2 regions of the Microbacterium sp. Y356 genome follow, and region 2 is predicted to be linked to the other one. Evidence: riboswitches for the same ligand, from Rfam matches in the RefSeq annotation. Region 2 holds a riboswitch; the other holds the start of a gene.
What was found. Region 2 has a riboswitch for thiamine pyrophosphate ahead of AC1C2Q_RS07590 (ECF transporter S component). Riboswitches for the same ligand answer to the same signal wherever they lie in the genome.
Positions count from the first base shown of each region.

Region 1 (7,665 bases), on a different contig from region 2:
TGCGGCCGATCTCGCAGCCCGCTCGCCTGGTGCGCGCGAAGGCATCCTCCCCGGCGAGTGGGTGCTGTGGCGTATCGTCCCCACCCGCATTGAGTTCTGGCAGGGTTCAGTGGATCGCAATCACACACGCATCGTCTATGAGCGCGCGGGTGGCAAATGGTCGCGAACCCCAGTCGCGTGAAGCCCAGTACACCCACGACGAGAATCAGCGGAAGGCCGCCCCATGAGTGACTACGAAGTGACCGAGATCGGTGCCCCGGACCAGTGGCGCGACCACTTCGGTGGTTTTGTGCCGGCACGTTCACGTGACGGCAGACGTGTCGTCGACCACGAACTGGCGATGCAGTACATCGGCATGACCGCCAATGCCCTCGTTCCTGGGGAGGAAGCCGGCTACTGGCACACGCACAGCACAGCCGAGGAGCTCTACGTATTCCTTGAGGGCCTCGGCCAGATGGGGCTCGACGACGATGTCGTCGACGTCGGCCCTGGTTCCACCATCCGCGTCGGCCAGGGAGTATGGCGCACCTGGCGTGCTCGTCCCGACAGCCCAGGTGAACTGCGCTGGCTCTGCATCCGTGCGGCGGGCGAAGAGCTTCCGCACCTTCCGGATGATGCCACTCGCGATCCTGAGCGCCCGATGCCCTGGACCGACTGATCGTGACGGTTCCGCGCGCCACCGCGCCCACGGCTCCAGCCGAGGCCCGCGAGCTTGGCGACCAGCCCTTCCTCGCGCCGGGCGCGCAGATTGACTGGCACTACCGCAAGCCTCTCTGGCAGAAGGGTGACGTCTCGAACGTCGCACCGATGCGGGTGGTGCGTGATGACGAACGAGGGCTCGTCGCCTGGCTCGCTCCCGGAGCGAAGCTCGAGGGAATGGGAGCGCCAGACGGGCAACGCATCCGCACCGTGCCGCTGGCCGAGCGCTGGCTCGTTGAACGCACCCGAATCGTCGAGGAGTGGTGGGGAAACGGCGTGCTGCGGATCGCGCCCGCTGGCATGCCGTGGTCGGTCTGGCTGTTTTGGAGTGAGGCAAGCGGAGACGAGTGGACGTTCGCAGGCTGGTACGTGAACCTCGAGAACGCACACCAGCGCACCGACGCGGCGACCTACTCATCGGACCACGTCCTCGACGTCGAGATTGGCTTCGACGGCGAGATCGGGTTGAAAGACGAGGATGAGCTCATCGAAGCCGTCATCCAGGGACGCCTATCGGCCGCGGATGCTGCGCAGATCGAAAAGCATGCGGATGCGGCGATCGCATCCTTCCACGCGGGCAACTGGCCATTCGAGCGATCCTGGACGACATGGCGACCGGATGCCGAGTGGACGACGCCCACGCTCTCGTGGATCGGCGAAATTTCTTAATCGAGCTTCCTGATCGCGGCACTAGACCAGGACCATCGCTCCCCGACCACGCCGGGTGCGCTCCGCTAGACTCCGAGCAGTGACACGGGGTGCCGCCACAGGGCGGCTGAGAGCACACCCGTCGAACCTGATCTAGTTCGTACTAGCGAAGGGATGTCGCATTGAGCGATCTTCTGCGTCCACCGTCCACCACCCTCGTCGATGACGCAGCTCGCCTGCTGACGTCCCTGCGGGCTGAACCTCCACTCACCCACTGCATCACGAACACCGTCGTGACCGGATTCACCGCAAACGTGCTGCTGGCAATCGGCGCAGCGCCCGCGATGGTCGACATCGTGGGGGAGAGCGAGATGTTCGCCGGCATCGCCTCTGGCGTACTGCTGAATCTCGGCACCCCGACGCCAGAGCAACGAGACGCGTGCCGCGAGGCGGCGGCCGGAGCCGTGGCCGCCGGCACGCCATGGGTGCTCGACCCCGTTGCGATCGGCGCACTGCCGGTGCGCACGGCGCTGGCTCATGAACTCGCAGAACGGCGCCCGTCGGCGATCCGTGGAAACGCCTCGGAGATCCTCGCCTTGGCTGGCATGACAGCCGGAGGCCGGGGAGTGGATGCCACCGACACGACGGATGCTGCATCCGACGCCGCTCGTGCCCTCGCCCAGCGCTTCGGGAGCGTCGTCGCAGTATCGGGACCCGTCGATCTCATCACCGATGGTGACGAGATCATCCGCATCGCGAACGGTCACGAGCTGCTCACGAAGGTGACCGGCGGTGGCTGCGCCCTCGGCGCCGTCATGGCAGCCTTCCTCGGCGCTGCCCGCACCGCCGACGTGTCTATGCTCAGGGCCGTCGCCTCGGCGAGCCTCGTATACACGATTGCCGCAGAACACGCGGCGGAGAAGTCTCACGGACCAGGGAGCTTCGCGGTGGCACTGCTCGACGCGCTCGCCGCGCTCACACCCGAAGACATCGCGTCCGCGGCGCGACTCGGAACGGATGAGCGATGAACGTCGACCTTTCGGTCTACCTCGTCACTGACCCCGACCTGTGCGGCTCGCGCGGGGTCGCGGAGACCGTGAGACGCGCGGTCGCCGGCGGTGTGCGCTTCGTGCAGTTGCGCGACAAGACGGCAACGGATTCCGACATCGTCGAGCAACTGCTAGAGCTTTCCCGCGTGATCGATGGGCGCGCGTTGCTCGTCGTCAACGACCGGCTGGACGCTGCAGTTGCGGCGAGGGAGAGGGGAGCACGGGTAGACGGCGTCCACCTCGGGCAGGCGGACGCCTCGGTACTGCGTGCCCGCGAGCTCCTCGGGCCCGATGCGATCATCGGTCTCACCGCGAACACCCTTGAACACCTCGACGCCGTGCGCGCCCTCCCTGCTGGCACGGTCGACCACCTCGGCGTCGGGGTCATCCACCCGACCAGCACGAAACCTGATCATCCACCGGCACTGGGCATCGACGGCTTCCGGGCCTTCGCAGCGGCGAGTCCGCTGCCGTGCGTCGCGATCGGTGGCGTCGGCCTCGACGACGTCGCGGCGCTGCGCGAAGCCGGAGCAGTCGGAGTCGCCGTGGTCTCGGCGCTGTGTGCAGCCGATGATCCGCGCGCAGCGGCGCAGATCTTCCGCCAGCGGTGGCGGGGAAAGACAGTGCCGCGTGTGCTCAGCATCGCGGGCAGCGACCCCTCCGGCGGTGCAGGCATCCAGGCCGATCTCAAGTCCATCGCAGCCAACGGTGGCTACGGGATGGCGGTGATCACCGCGCTCACCGCGCAGAACACGCAGGGAGTGCGAGCAGTGCACGTGCCCCCGACGGACTTCCTGCGCGCGCAGCTGGACGCGATATCGGACGACATCGAGATCGATGCTGTGAAGATCGGGATGCTTGCGGGCGCAGAGGTCATCCGCACCGTCATCTCCTGGCTCGTGGAGGTGCGCCCGCCTGTCGTCGTTCTCGACCCGGTCATGGTCGCCACCAGCGGAGATCGTTTGCTGGACGCCGAGGCGGAAGCCGCGCTTGACGATCTGCTGCGATATGCGGATGTGATCACTCCGAACCTTCCCGAACTGGCCACACTCACGGGCCGAGACAGCATCGACGACTGGGCAGAAGGCATCGCCGTCGCACGCGAACTGGCCGAGCGCACCGGGGCGGCGGTGCTTGTGAAGGGCGGTCACCTGACAGGAGACGAGGCACCAGACGCGCTCGTCGGCGCCGGTACCGTGCACGAGTTCCCCGGCACGCGCATCGACACCACGAGTACACACGGCACCGGATGCTCGCTTTCCGCAGCGCTCGCCACCAGGCGTGGTCTTGGTGAAGAGTGGCCGGAGGCCGTGGCATCCGCTCGCTCCTGGCTGCGTGAATCGCTCAGGGCTGGTGCTGAGCTCGACGTCGGGAGAGGACACGGTCCTGTGCACCACTTCGCCGGGCTCTGGAAGCGCGGCGGTCTGCAGACTCGCCCCACAGTGCAAGAACTCACCGCCGAATGGTGGGACGCCACCGCTCAGGTGCGTGCCGACATCGACGAGTTGCCGTTCATCCGCGCACTCGCTGACGGCACCCTCAGGCAGGACGTGTTCCTGTTCTATCTCGCGCAGGATGCTCTGTATCTGCGTGAATACGCCAGGATCCTCGCCGAGGCCGCGCGGCTGGCGCCCACCTCCGCGGAGCAGGCGTTCTGGGCGCAGTCCGCACACGGCGCCATCGCTGGTGAACTCGAACTACACGTGTCCTGGCTCACCCCAGCGCAGGGTGTCACACACGACACATTCGTTGCCGAACCAGCGGCGGCGACCATCGCGTATCTCGATCATCTGCGGGCGGCCGCCCACTCCGGGAACTATTCAGAACTCATCGCGGCGGCGCTTCCGTGCTTCTGGCTGTACACCGACCTCGGCCAGCGCTTGCACGCGGGGGAGTTCGGCGCGTACGCGCAGAGCGCGGAGCATCCATACGCGTCCTGGCTGGCCACGTACGCCGATCCCGCGTTCGAGGATGCCACTGGTCAGGCGATCGCATATGTGGCTGCTGCGGCGACGACGGTCACTTCTGACACCCGCGCTCGGATGCGGACGGCTTTCGAGGCTTCGGCTCGGCATGAGCTGGCTTTCTTCGCCGCGCCGACCGGATCGTGAGGCCTACCTGGCGCATGTGCGATTTGCGGATGCCATAGCCGCGGGTCTATTCTCGCCACATGTCTTCGGCTGCATCCGCTTCACCGACGCTCGCTCCGAGCGTCGTCGTGGTGCGCCGACGCCGCAGCCGTCTGGGCGGCCGCCGACTCTAGGCGACCCCGTGTTCCCCGAACGCCGATCTTCGGCTTTGCGGGTCGAGCACCGGTGTCGCCGCCTTCGGCCCACCACTCCAGACCGTTAAGGTAGAAGAATGACGTATACCGTCGCCGTCTCCGGCGCATCCGGCTATGCGGGCGGCGAGATCCTGCGCCTGCTCGCGAGTCACCCTGACATTGAGATCCGCACCGTGACCGCGCATTCCAACGCCGGCCAGCCGCTCATCCAGCACCAACCGCACTTGCGTTCACTCGCGCACCTGACTCTGCAGGACACCACCCCCGAGATCCTTGCTGGCCACGACATCGTCTTCCTCGCGCTTCCGCACGGCCAGTCCGGCCAGTACACGGATGCCCTGGACGATGTGCCGCTCATCATCGACGCGGGTGCAGATCACCGCCTGACCTCGCAGGCTTCCTGGGACGCCTTCTATGGTGGGCACTTCCATGAGCCATGGGCCTATGGCGTGCCGGAGCTGATCGACAATGGTGTGAAGCAGCGTGAGCACCTACGTGATGCGAAGCGCATCGCCGCCCCTGGCTGTAACGCATCCACGGTGAGCTTGAGCCTCGCACCGGGAGTCGCTGCAGGTGTCATCGACCCGAGCGACATCGTCTCGGTGCTCGCGGTCGGGCCTTCGGGTGCAGGCAAGAGCCTGAAGACCAACCTGTTGGCGAGTGAGGTCCTGGGCTCCGCCAACCCCTATGCGGTCGGCGGCACGCACCGGCACATCCCCGAGATTCAGCAGGCGCTCGCCGCAGCAGGTGCCGACAGCGTGCGCATCTCCTTCACGCCCGTTCTTGTGCCGATGGCGCGGGGCATCCTCGCCACGTCCACGGCGCCGATCATGCCGGGCGTCTCCGACGCCGAGATTCGCGCAGCGTGGGAGAACGCATACGGCGACGAGACCTTCGTGCAGCTGCTGCCGGAAGGTCAGTTCCCTCGCACCGCCGACGTCATCGGCGCCAACACAGCCCTCATCGGACTCGCCATCGACCGCGGCGCGAACCGCGTCACCGTCGTCACAGCGGTCGACAACCTCGTCAAGGGTACCGCCGGTGCGGCTATCCAATCCATGAACCTCGCGCTTGGTCTTCCCGAAGACCGTGCCCTTTCACTGAACGGAGTCGCCCCGTGAGCGTCACTGCACCTCAAGGATTCGAAGCGGCCGGCGTGGTCGCAGGGCTCAAATCGACAGGGAAGCCCGACCTCGCTGTCGTCGTGAATCGTGGTCCGCGCAAGATCGGCGCCGCTGTCTTCACCAGCAACCGCGCCAAGGCGAACCCCATCATCTGGTCACAGCAGGTGATCGCCGACCGCACAGTGGAAGCGATTGTGCTGAACTCCGGCGGCGCGAACTGCTTCACCGGTAGCTTCGGCTTCCAGACCACGCATCAGACCGCCGAGAAGGCCGCCGAGTTGTTGGACGTCAGCGCCGGCGACATCCTGGTCTGCTCCACTGGTCTCATCGGCACCGGCGATGACGTCTTCCGTTCCAGGGTCCTCTCCGGCACCGAGCAGGCGATTGCCGAGCTCAGCGCCGAGGGTGGAGACCTTGCCGCCCAGGCGATCATGACGACAGATACCGTCGTCAAGACCGCCGTGGTCTCGCGTGACGGTTGGACGATCGGCGGCATGGCGAAGGGCGCGGGGATGCTGGCACCGGGCCTTGCGACGATGCTCGTCGTCATCACGACCGACGCCGACCTCGAAGCGCTCGAAGCCGACACCGCGCTTCGCCGCGCCACTGGCCAGACCTTCGACCGGCTCGACTCTGACGGCTGCATGTCGACCAATGACCAGGTGACGCTGCTTGCCAACGGCGCGAGCGGCATCCGCCCTGATCTCGACGATTTCGCGGCAGCGCTGACCGAGCTCAGCGATCAGCTCGCGATCAAACTGCAGGGTGATGCCGAGGGCGCGAGCCACGACATCACGATCCGTGTCACCAACGCGATCAGCGAGCAGGAGGCCGTGGAAGTTGGCCGCTCCGTCGCTCGAAACAACCTCTTCAAGGCGGCGATCTTCGGCAACGACCCGAACTGGGGCCGCGTGCTTGCCGCGATCGGCACGACCAATGCCCAGTTCGACCCGTACAACGTCGACGTCTGGATGAACGGCGTGCGGGTCTGCAGCGAGGGCGGACCTGACCGGCCCCGTGAGGAAGTCGACCTCACCCCGCGCGCCACCGACCTGCTGATTGACCTCCAGGTGGGCGAGGCCGAGGCCACGATCCGCACCAACGACCTCACGCACGATTACGTGCATGAGAACAGTGCGTACGCCTCATGACCGACATTCAGGACACACCGCCCGACGTCGCTGCCGAGAAGGCCACGACGCTCATTGAGTCGCTGCCGTGGCTGAAAAAGTTCCGCGATCAGATCGTCGTCGTCAAGTACGGCGGCAACGCGATGGTCTCGGATGCACTGCAAGAGGCGTTCGCGCAGGACATCGCGTATCTGCGCTACGTCGGCGTGCAGCCGGTCGTCGTACACGGCGGTGGGCCGCAGATTTCGAGCATGCTCGATCGCCTTGCGATCCCCAGCGAGTTCAAGGGCGGATACCGGGTCACCAACACCGAGGCGATCAGCGTTGTGCGTATGGTGCTCACCGGCCAGGTGAACCCGCAGCTCGTTGCGAAGATCAACTCGCACGGTCCGATCGCGACCGGTCTGAGTGGTGAGGACGCCGGCCTATTCGGTGGACGTCGCCGCGGCGTCGTGATCGACGGTGAGACGGTCGACCTCGGTCGCGTCGGAGACGTGGTGCAGGTCGATCCGACCGCGGTGCTCGATCACCTGGCGGCGGGCCGTATTCCGGTGATCTCCAGCATCGCGCCCGACCTTGATCACCCAGGTCAGTCGTTGAACGTGAACGCGGATGCCGCGGCATCCGCTCTGGCTATCGCACTGAATGCACGCAAACTGGTCGTCCTCACCGACGTGGCTGGGCTGTATGCGGACTGGCCCAACCGGGACTCACTCGTCTCGCACTTGACG
Region 1 is NZ_JCAIUE010000002.1:382,740-390,404, forward strand. Features, by position in the region: gene AC1C2Q_RS15525 (pyridoxine/pyridoxamine 5'-phosphate oxidase) at 1-181, shown strand, start outside; gene AC1C2Q_RS15530 (cupin domain-containing protein) at 224-658, shown strand; gene AC1C2Q_RS15535 (DUF402 domain-containing protein) at 661-1,368, shown strand; TPP riboswitch at 1,444-1,539, shown strand; gene thiM (hydroxyethylthiazole kinase) at 1,530-2,375, shown strand; gene AC1C2Q_RS15545 (bifunctional hydroxymethylpyrimidine kinase/phosphomethylpyrimidine kinase) at 2,372-4,507, shown strand; gene argC (N-acetyl-gamma-glutamyl-phosphate reductase) at 4,758-5,801, shown strand; gene argJ (bifunctional glutamate N-acetyltransferase/amino-acid acetyltransferase ArgJ) at 5,798-6,955, shown strand; gene argB (acetylglutamate kinase) at 6,952-7,665, shown strand, end outside.
Region 1: another riboswitch for thiamine pyrophosphate. It lies ahead of thiM (hydroxyethylthiazole kinase); the one in region 2 lies ahead of AC1C2Q_RS07590 (ECF transporter S component).

Region 2 (7,665 bases):
GTCGACCGCTTCGTGCACGCGCTTCCCGACGGGTACGAGACGGTTCTTGAAGAAGACGCGGCGAACGTCTCGGCCGGTGAGCGTCAGCTCATCACAATCGCGCGCGCGTTCGTCGCGAAGCCGTCGATTCTCATCCTCGATGAGGCGACGAGCGCCGTTGACACCCGCACCGAGTTGCTGCTGCAGCACGCAATGGCGGCGCTGCGGCAGGGGCGTACCTCGTTCGTGATCGCGCACCGTCTGTCGACCATCCGCGACGCCGACCTCATCCTCGTGATGGAGCACGGCGACATCGTCGAGAAGGGTTCGCATGACGAGCTCATCACGGCGCAGGGCGCGTACTGGCGGCTGTACCAGTCGCAGTTCGAGCAGGCAGCGACCGACATCGACGCGGAGGAGGCCCTCACCGGCTCCGTCCCGGTCGTTGTCACCGGAGAGGCTGAGGCTGAGGCCGAGGTGCAGGCGGAGGTCTGAGATCTGAGGTAATCAACTGTGGCCGGCTGCAATCGCAGCCGGCCACAGTTTTTGTTGTTGTCGTTTGTCAGTCGTCCGCAGCGAGCCCGAGGATCTCAAGGGGATGCGTCAGGCGCCACAGCGGGCTCGGTCCGTTGAGTTCTTCGGCGAGGGAGACGCTGGAGTCTGTGGCATCCACGGGCCCGTTCACCGTGAGCGTGCCGATCTCTTCGCCATCGGCGCGCTGATCGCGCAGGTCGAAGGTTACCGTTGTGTCCGCCGATGCGCCGTTCCACAGCACGACGTTCGCGTCGCTGTCGGTCACCACATCCACGCTCGTGCCCCACGGAGTGCTGACCGTGCCAACAACCGTGCCGGCCTGCACTGCCGGAGGTGTTGCCGCCAGTGCGGCCTCCACTTCGGCGAACAGCGAGCGCGTCACTTCGAGCCGCTGGTCGTCATCGTCCTGGTTCAACACCGACGTATACAGGTGCACTGTCGTGTCACCGATCGTGACGTCCTTCGCGGTGAGCAGGCTCCACCCCACGAGGGTTCCGGTTTTGATGCCGACGACGCCCGGATCTGCGAGCATTCCGTTGGTGTTGGTCACCAGGCCGGCACCCGGGATCTCCACACTTGCGGTGCCGACGATCTCGGCGAACACGGGATTCTGCATCGCCCGCTCGGCGAGCTGCAGCAGCGCCTCCGGTGTGGCGATGTTGTCCTCGTCGAAACCGGATGGGGTCACCACGGTGATTGCGGAGAGGCCACGGTCGGCGAGCCATATCTCCGCGGCCTCGGCGAACTGTCGGTTCGAGCCCCAGATGTCGCGCGCCAGCCGATCGACATAGTTGTTCGCGGATCCGAGCAGGGTGCCCTGCAGCATCTGGTACTCCGTCAGCACGCCGCCAACCGGTACATCCAGCGCTGATTGATTCGCGCTGCGGTAGTTCCAGTAGTCGAGCGTGTCACCATACGTGAACGCGAATTCCGGTCCCGTCTCGCCGAGCTGCAGCGGCATCTTGTCCAGCACCATCAGGCTGGTGACGACCTTCGTCAGACTGGCGATGGATGCCGCATCTAGGGAGGATGCCATCGAGGAGACCCCGCCGATGCTCACACCCGCGCTTCCGATGGTGGGCCAGGTGACCGTCGCCGCCTCGGACGCCACCGCCTGGAGCGGGGCGGCCTGGACGGTCGGCGGCACTGCGTTCAGTGGCCACAGCAGCATCGTCGCGGAATAGGCGACGGCAAGAGCAGCGACGGTGCCCAGCGGCGCGAGCAACGTGCGCGCGCCGGAGCGCAGCGAGGCATCCCCCAGCAGGTCGGGTCCCGCCTCGTACATCGTTACCGCATTGAGATCGGCCGGGCGGGTGCCTTCGCTGACATCGTCGACATCGATCCAGGTGAGAGCAGTGACCGGGCGCGCGGAATCAGCCCACTGCGCGTCTGAGGCGGTCTCGTCCACCGCGCGCTCGAGCACGTTCAGGTCGGCGTCGGCGTCGAAGTCGAAGATTGTCTCGGCAGTGGTGGACGTATCCCGTGTTTCCGGGGCATCCGGTAGCGGTTCTGAGGTGTTCGGCACCGCCTCCGGGGCATCCGATTTCGCCTCCGCGGCATCGGTGAACGGCAGGGCTGAGGGGCGCGCGGTATCGACCGCTCCCGTACGCGCGCGAAGCGCACGCCGGCTGAGCGTGCCCGTATCGGGCGTCGCATCGTCAGGGGTCACCCACCTACGCTACCGAATCTCGCTCCCGGTGTGCGCAGTGCGCCAGGAACTCCCCTGTTCGGTATGATCGTCAACACAACCACGGGAGTCCGGTAAGTCGGGCTGAGAGGGAGCGACACGCGCTTCGACCGTCGAACCTGATCTGGGTCATGCCAGCGCAGGGAGGAGTTCAGATGAACACGTCTACACGCACGCCCACTGCCGCTCGCACCGGGCTTCTGCGCCCGGAGATCTGGCGTTGGCGCATCGTCGACATCGTCGTCGCCAGCGTTCTCGGCGTCGCCTGCGGGTTCCTGTTTCTGGCCTGGAACGTAGGATATCTCGGGCCGAAGGCGCTGCTCGAACCACTACTGCCCGGTGTTCAGGGGCTTCTCGACGGCCCGTGGCTCATCGCCGGTGTTCTCGGGGGCCTCGTCATACGCAAGGCGGGGGCCGCGATCTACACCGAGGTGATCGCCGCGGTGGTCTCTGCGCTCGCGGGCGCTCAATGGGGCGGCTTTCTCACTATCGAGGCAGGGCTCGTACAGGGGCTTGGTGCCGAGATCGTCTTCCTGCTCTTTGCCTATCGCTACTGGTCCCTGCCGGTGGCTCTTCTGGCCGGCGCTGGTGCCGCGCTCGCCGGCGGTGTTAACAACCTGATCCTTTGGTACGCAGGATCGGGAGCGACCTTCACCATCGTCTACCTCATCAGCACGGTGGTTTCAGGGGCGGTCCTTGCCGGCGCGCTCGGCTGGGTGCTGTCGCGCGGGCTCGCGGCGACCGGAGCACTTGACCGATTCGGTTCCGGCCGTGAGGTGCGGAACCGCGTCTGACATGCCAGTCGGCAACATGGGGCCAGCAGCGGTCAACGCGCGCGGCTGGGGTTGGCGGCACGCGAGCAGACGTGCGTGGGCGCTGCACGACGTCACATTCAGCATCGAACCCGGCGAGCGGGTGCTCATCCTCGGGGCATCCGGCGCGGGGAAGTCGACGCTGCTGCATGGGCTGGCCGGAGTTCTCGGCGGTGATGAGGAGGGCGAGAGTACCGGCGAGCTGTTGGTCGATGCGGAATCTGCCGCGGCGACTCGTGGCCGTTCCGGGCTCGTGCTCCAAGATCCGGACTCGCAGGTCATCCTCGCGCGGGTAGGCGACGATGTGGCGTTCGGATGCGAGAACATTGGCATCCCGCGGGAGGAGATCTGGCCGCGGGTGCGCGCAGCTCTCGACGCTGTCGGCCTTGACGTGCCGCTGGACCGGCCCACCAAAGCGCTGTCCGGCGGACAGAAGCAGCGACTCGCGCTCGCGGGTATTCTCGCGATGCAGCCGGGCCTGGTGTTGCTTGACGAGCCGACAGCGAATCTCGATCCTGACGGTGTCATTGAGGTGCGCGACGCCGTGCAGCGAATGCTGGCGGCGCATCCCGCCACGCTGATCGTCGTCGAGCACCGGCTGGATGCGTGGCTTCCGCTCATCACGCGGGTGATCGTCGTCGGTGACGGTGGAGTGATTGCCGACGGATCCCCTGGCGAGGTGCTCGGCAGCAACGGCGCGGAACTCGCCGCCGCAGGGGTGTGGGTGCCGGGTCATCCGCCAGCCCTGCCCCCGCCGCCACGTGATGAGCCGGGAGCGACCCTGCTCACTGCGCACGACCTCGCCGTTGCTCGGGTGAAGGGCACGACCGTGGCATCCGGCGTCGACCTGGAAGTGCGTGCGGGACAGGCTCTGGCAATCACCGGGCCGAATGGCGCGGGAAAATCCACTTTGGGCCTCGCGCTTGCCGGTCTTCTTCCCCCTGCCGGTGGTCGCGTGGAAGCATCCGGCGCGCTCGCGGATGGTGCAGGTTCCGCGCCCATACGCTGGTCGTCGAGGCAGTTGCTGACGCGTATCGGGATGGTTTTCCAGGAGCCGGAGCATCAGCTGCTTGCGAAGACCGTACGAGACGAACTCGCAGTTGGCCCGCGAGCACTGGGGCTGAGCGCGGACGAGATCGCCGCGCGTACGGACGAGTTGCTTGCGAGGCTCCGTCTGTCGCATCTCGCGCTGGCGAATCCGTACACGCTGTCGGGCGGCGAGAAGCGTCGACTGACCGTCGCGGCGGCGCTCGCGACCAGGCCGCGGATGCTCGTGCTCGACGAACCGACGTTCGGTCAGGATGCGCGCACCTGGGCCGAACTCATGGCGATGTTGGCCGTGCTGCGTGACGAGGGCGCTGCGATCGTCACGATCACCCATGACCTCGATGTGGTGCGCGCGCTGCGCGCAGAACGCTTCGAACTGGGCGGCATCCGATGACGTTGCTCGACACTCGCGCTCGTTCAGGTGTCGTCGCACAGATCAACCCGGTGGCGAAGCTGGGCGTTAGCGCGCTGATCGCGATCCCGCTGATCCTCACGCTGGACGTCGTCTCTGCCGCGGTCGCCCTCGCGCTCGAGTGCGTGCTGTTCCTCTTCGCCGGTGTCGGCTGGCGGGAGTTCTGGATCCGCACCTGGCCGGTCTGGCTGGCCGCGCCCCTGACAGGTGTCACGATCGCGTTGTACGGCGAGACGAGCGGGACGATCTATGCGGAGTGGTTCGTCGTGCGTATCAGCGAGGGGTCGCTCGCGCTGGCGTTGGCGACGATGTTCCGCGTGCTTGCGATCGCTCTGCCGTCAGTGGTGCTCTTCCTCACGGTCGATCCGACTGATCTCGCTGACGGAATGGCACAGGTCCTGCGGTTGCCTGCCCGGTTCGTGCTCGGAGCGCTCGCGGGCCTGCGCATGGTGGGACTGTTCCTCGACGACTGGCGGGCGTTGGAGCTGGCCCGCCGAGCGCGCGGCGTCGCCGACCGTGGTCGGATAAAACGGCTGCTTGGGATGGTATTCGCGCTGCTGGTGCTCTCGATCCGTCGGGGTGCGAAGCTGGCGACGGCGATGGAAGCGCGCGGGTTCGGGGCGCCGGGTCGGCGCACCTGGGCGCGCGAGTCCACATTCGGTGCGCGGGAATGGATGCTGTTGCTAATCGGCGCCCTGATCTCAGCGACAGCCGTGACAGCCGCAGTGCTCACCGGGTCATGGAACTTCATCCTCGGCCCTAGTTCCTGACGCTGCTCTCGAGGCTGCGAGTGGCCAGTTGTGGCTCTCTGCTGCCGGGTGCTGCGCGAGACACCATCAGCGATGCTCCGCAACATCCTCTGCATGAGACACCAATCCACCGATGGTGTCTCATGCAGCCGATGATGCAAACTGTTGCCGATGGTGTCTCGGTGGCCTACGCGCATCGCTCGTCGAGCGTCCGAACCAGCCGTTTCGGAGCGGTCACCCGATACGACGCATCGATGAGTTCGCCGATCTCACGCCAGTCCGTCGCTTGGTCGAGGTCTATGCCGAGCCATCCGGACGGGCCGAGGTATGCGGGCACCCAGAATCGCGTGTCTTGTCGCAGTGCCGGATCGTCACCGGGATCGGGTCGCACCATGATTGCTGCGTCGTGCGCGATCCACTCGTCGTCTATGCGTTGGGAGCCGCCGAAGTAGCAGAACACCTTCTGTGTGAAAAACGCGGGGCGGCCGTGGCTGACCTTCTCGTCGGCCTCGGGCAACGCGAGCGCAATGGTCCGCACTCGCGCCAGCAGTGGATCGTCTTCCACGAACATGAGGGGATGAGACATCAGCGCGCGTTCTTCAGTCGCCTTGACCTGCGACGCCGAGGAATCGGATGAAGACCGAGATCCATCCGAAGATGAGCGCGAAAACGACGATCTCAAACGCGGTCAGCCCGAAGAATCCGACGGCGAAGAGCAGCGTGGACACCAGTACTGCGGCAAGGAACACCCAGGATGCGATGAAGTATGCGCGTGGCATCCCTCGAAGTATTCGGTGTCCGCTTGCGAGCATCCCGATATACATGACGGCCATCCCGCCCGCGCAGAGGTTGTGGACCAGCAGGCTCACGTTCACCGGGACGAGGCCGACCCCAGCCAGCATGATGCCCAAGATGATGAACATCCTTGCGATGATCTTGGGACCGTCTTCGCGCGCAAGGATCCGCCGCTCGAGGAGCGCGTTCATATCGTTCGTGAGATAGACGGCGAAAGCGGTGACGAGGAGGCCGCCGATGACCAGGGTGCCGTTGAACACCAGACTCGACACGCTCCAGAAGGTGCCGAGGTGGCTGAAGTGCGTGTCCCACCAGAGCGGATCCGGGGTCGTGAGCATCGCCGCGAAAGTGCCGATGCCGACGAAACACATCAGCAGTGAAGACATCCGCCGCGTCGTCATGCGCGACACCGACAGGTAGGTGAGATATGCGCTGAGCCCGAGGCTCACCGCCATCAAAACGACCGTCCAGAACGGCTCGACCTTCAACCCGACGAACCCGAGGCTGAGGATGAGGAAGGACGCAAGCGCCGCCAACACGGCAAGCACGAGGTGCACAAGCACCACCGCGATCGTGTTGACGGTGAAGGTCGCGGCGGAGAGCGAGTGTCGCCATTCCTGCCCAGGCATTTCTCGCACACGCCAGTATCCGATGCCGCTGGTGATCGCCGCGACCGCTCCCGCGGCGATGGCGACGATGCTCCCGAATGACCAGTCGCCGAACAGGCTGAGCGGGGGCAGAGCGACGCCGATGACGATGCCGAGGAATGCTCCTAGGACGCCAGCGGCGAGGGCGGCATAGATGGCGTACGACTCCACACGAAGGGAGTGCGCTGGCTCTGCCACCACGCGTGTGGTGGCTACATCGGCTGCGGACATGATGGAGGGTCTCGTTCCAGGCGTCAGAGTTTAAAGGTGCGGTCGGTGAGTGCAGTGCCCGCGAGGATTCCGAGAGCGATCGCGACCATTGTAGTGATCGTGGTCACGAGGGTGGTCGTTCCCGCGCTGTCGCCGCTCAGGAGCGCGGCGACTCCGACGAGCCCGAGCGCCCCCGGCACGAGCAGCCAAAACGCGGGGAGGAAACTGACCTTGGCTGCGGGGCCGGACGGATGCCGCGAGGCGAGGATCGCGACCGGCGTCATGGCGAGCGCACCGATCAGGGCCGACAGCACTCCTCCGAAGAAGATGCTTCCGATGACCTGTGCGCCGTATGCGACGTAGAGCACGAGCAGGATCCAGGGTATGGACGCCATCCGTCCCCCTTGGTTGATCACGATCCCGACGCCGAAGACGGCAACGGCGACCCAGGGGGCGATTGGTCCAAGTGGTGCGCTCGCCTCGGTCATGTCGATCTGCGGTACACCAACGAGCATCGCGCCCGACACGATCCCAAGCGCTAGCAGTACCAGTTGCATGGATCCGGCCGCCAGTCGGCCAGCACCCGACATCATCTGCCCGGATGCCAGCTCGATCATTCCGGTCGTGAGCAGGCCTCCCGGCAAGAGAAGCACGAGCGGGGCAATCAGGGAGGGAAGGATGCCGGGGTCCCACCCGGCACCGGTGACAAGGAAGACCGTGGCGGAGACGCCAAAAGCGAGCCCGACCGTGACGAGAGGTGTGAAGCGACGTGGAACGACCTCCGCCAGCAGGA
Region 2 is NZ_JCAIUE010000001.1:1,582,123-1,589,787, reverse strand. Features, by position in the region: gene AC1C2Q_RS07600 (ABC transporter ATP-binding protein) at 1-474, shown strand, start outside; gene AC1C2Q_RS07595 (D-alanyl-D-alanine carboxypeptidase family protein) at 542-2,182, opposite strand; TPP riboswitch at 2,254-2,365, shown strand; gene AC1C2Q_RS07590 (ECF transporter S component) at 2,356-2,994, shown strand; gene AC1C2Q_RS07585 (ABC transporter ATP-binding protein) at 2,996-4,453, shown strand; gene AC1C2Q_RS07580 (energy-coupling factor transporter transmembrane component T family protein) at 4,450-5,241, shown strand; gene AC1C2Q_RS07575 (MmcQ/YjbR family DNA-binding protein) at 5,408-5,806, opposite strand; gene AC1C2Q_RS07570 (DUF998 domain-containing protein) at 5,820-6,893, opposite strand; gene AC1C2Q_RS07565 (threonine/serine exporter family protein) at 6,917-7,665, opposite strand, start outside.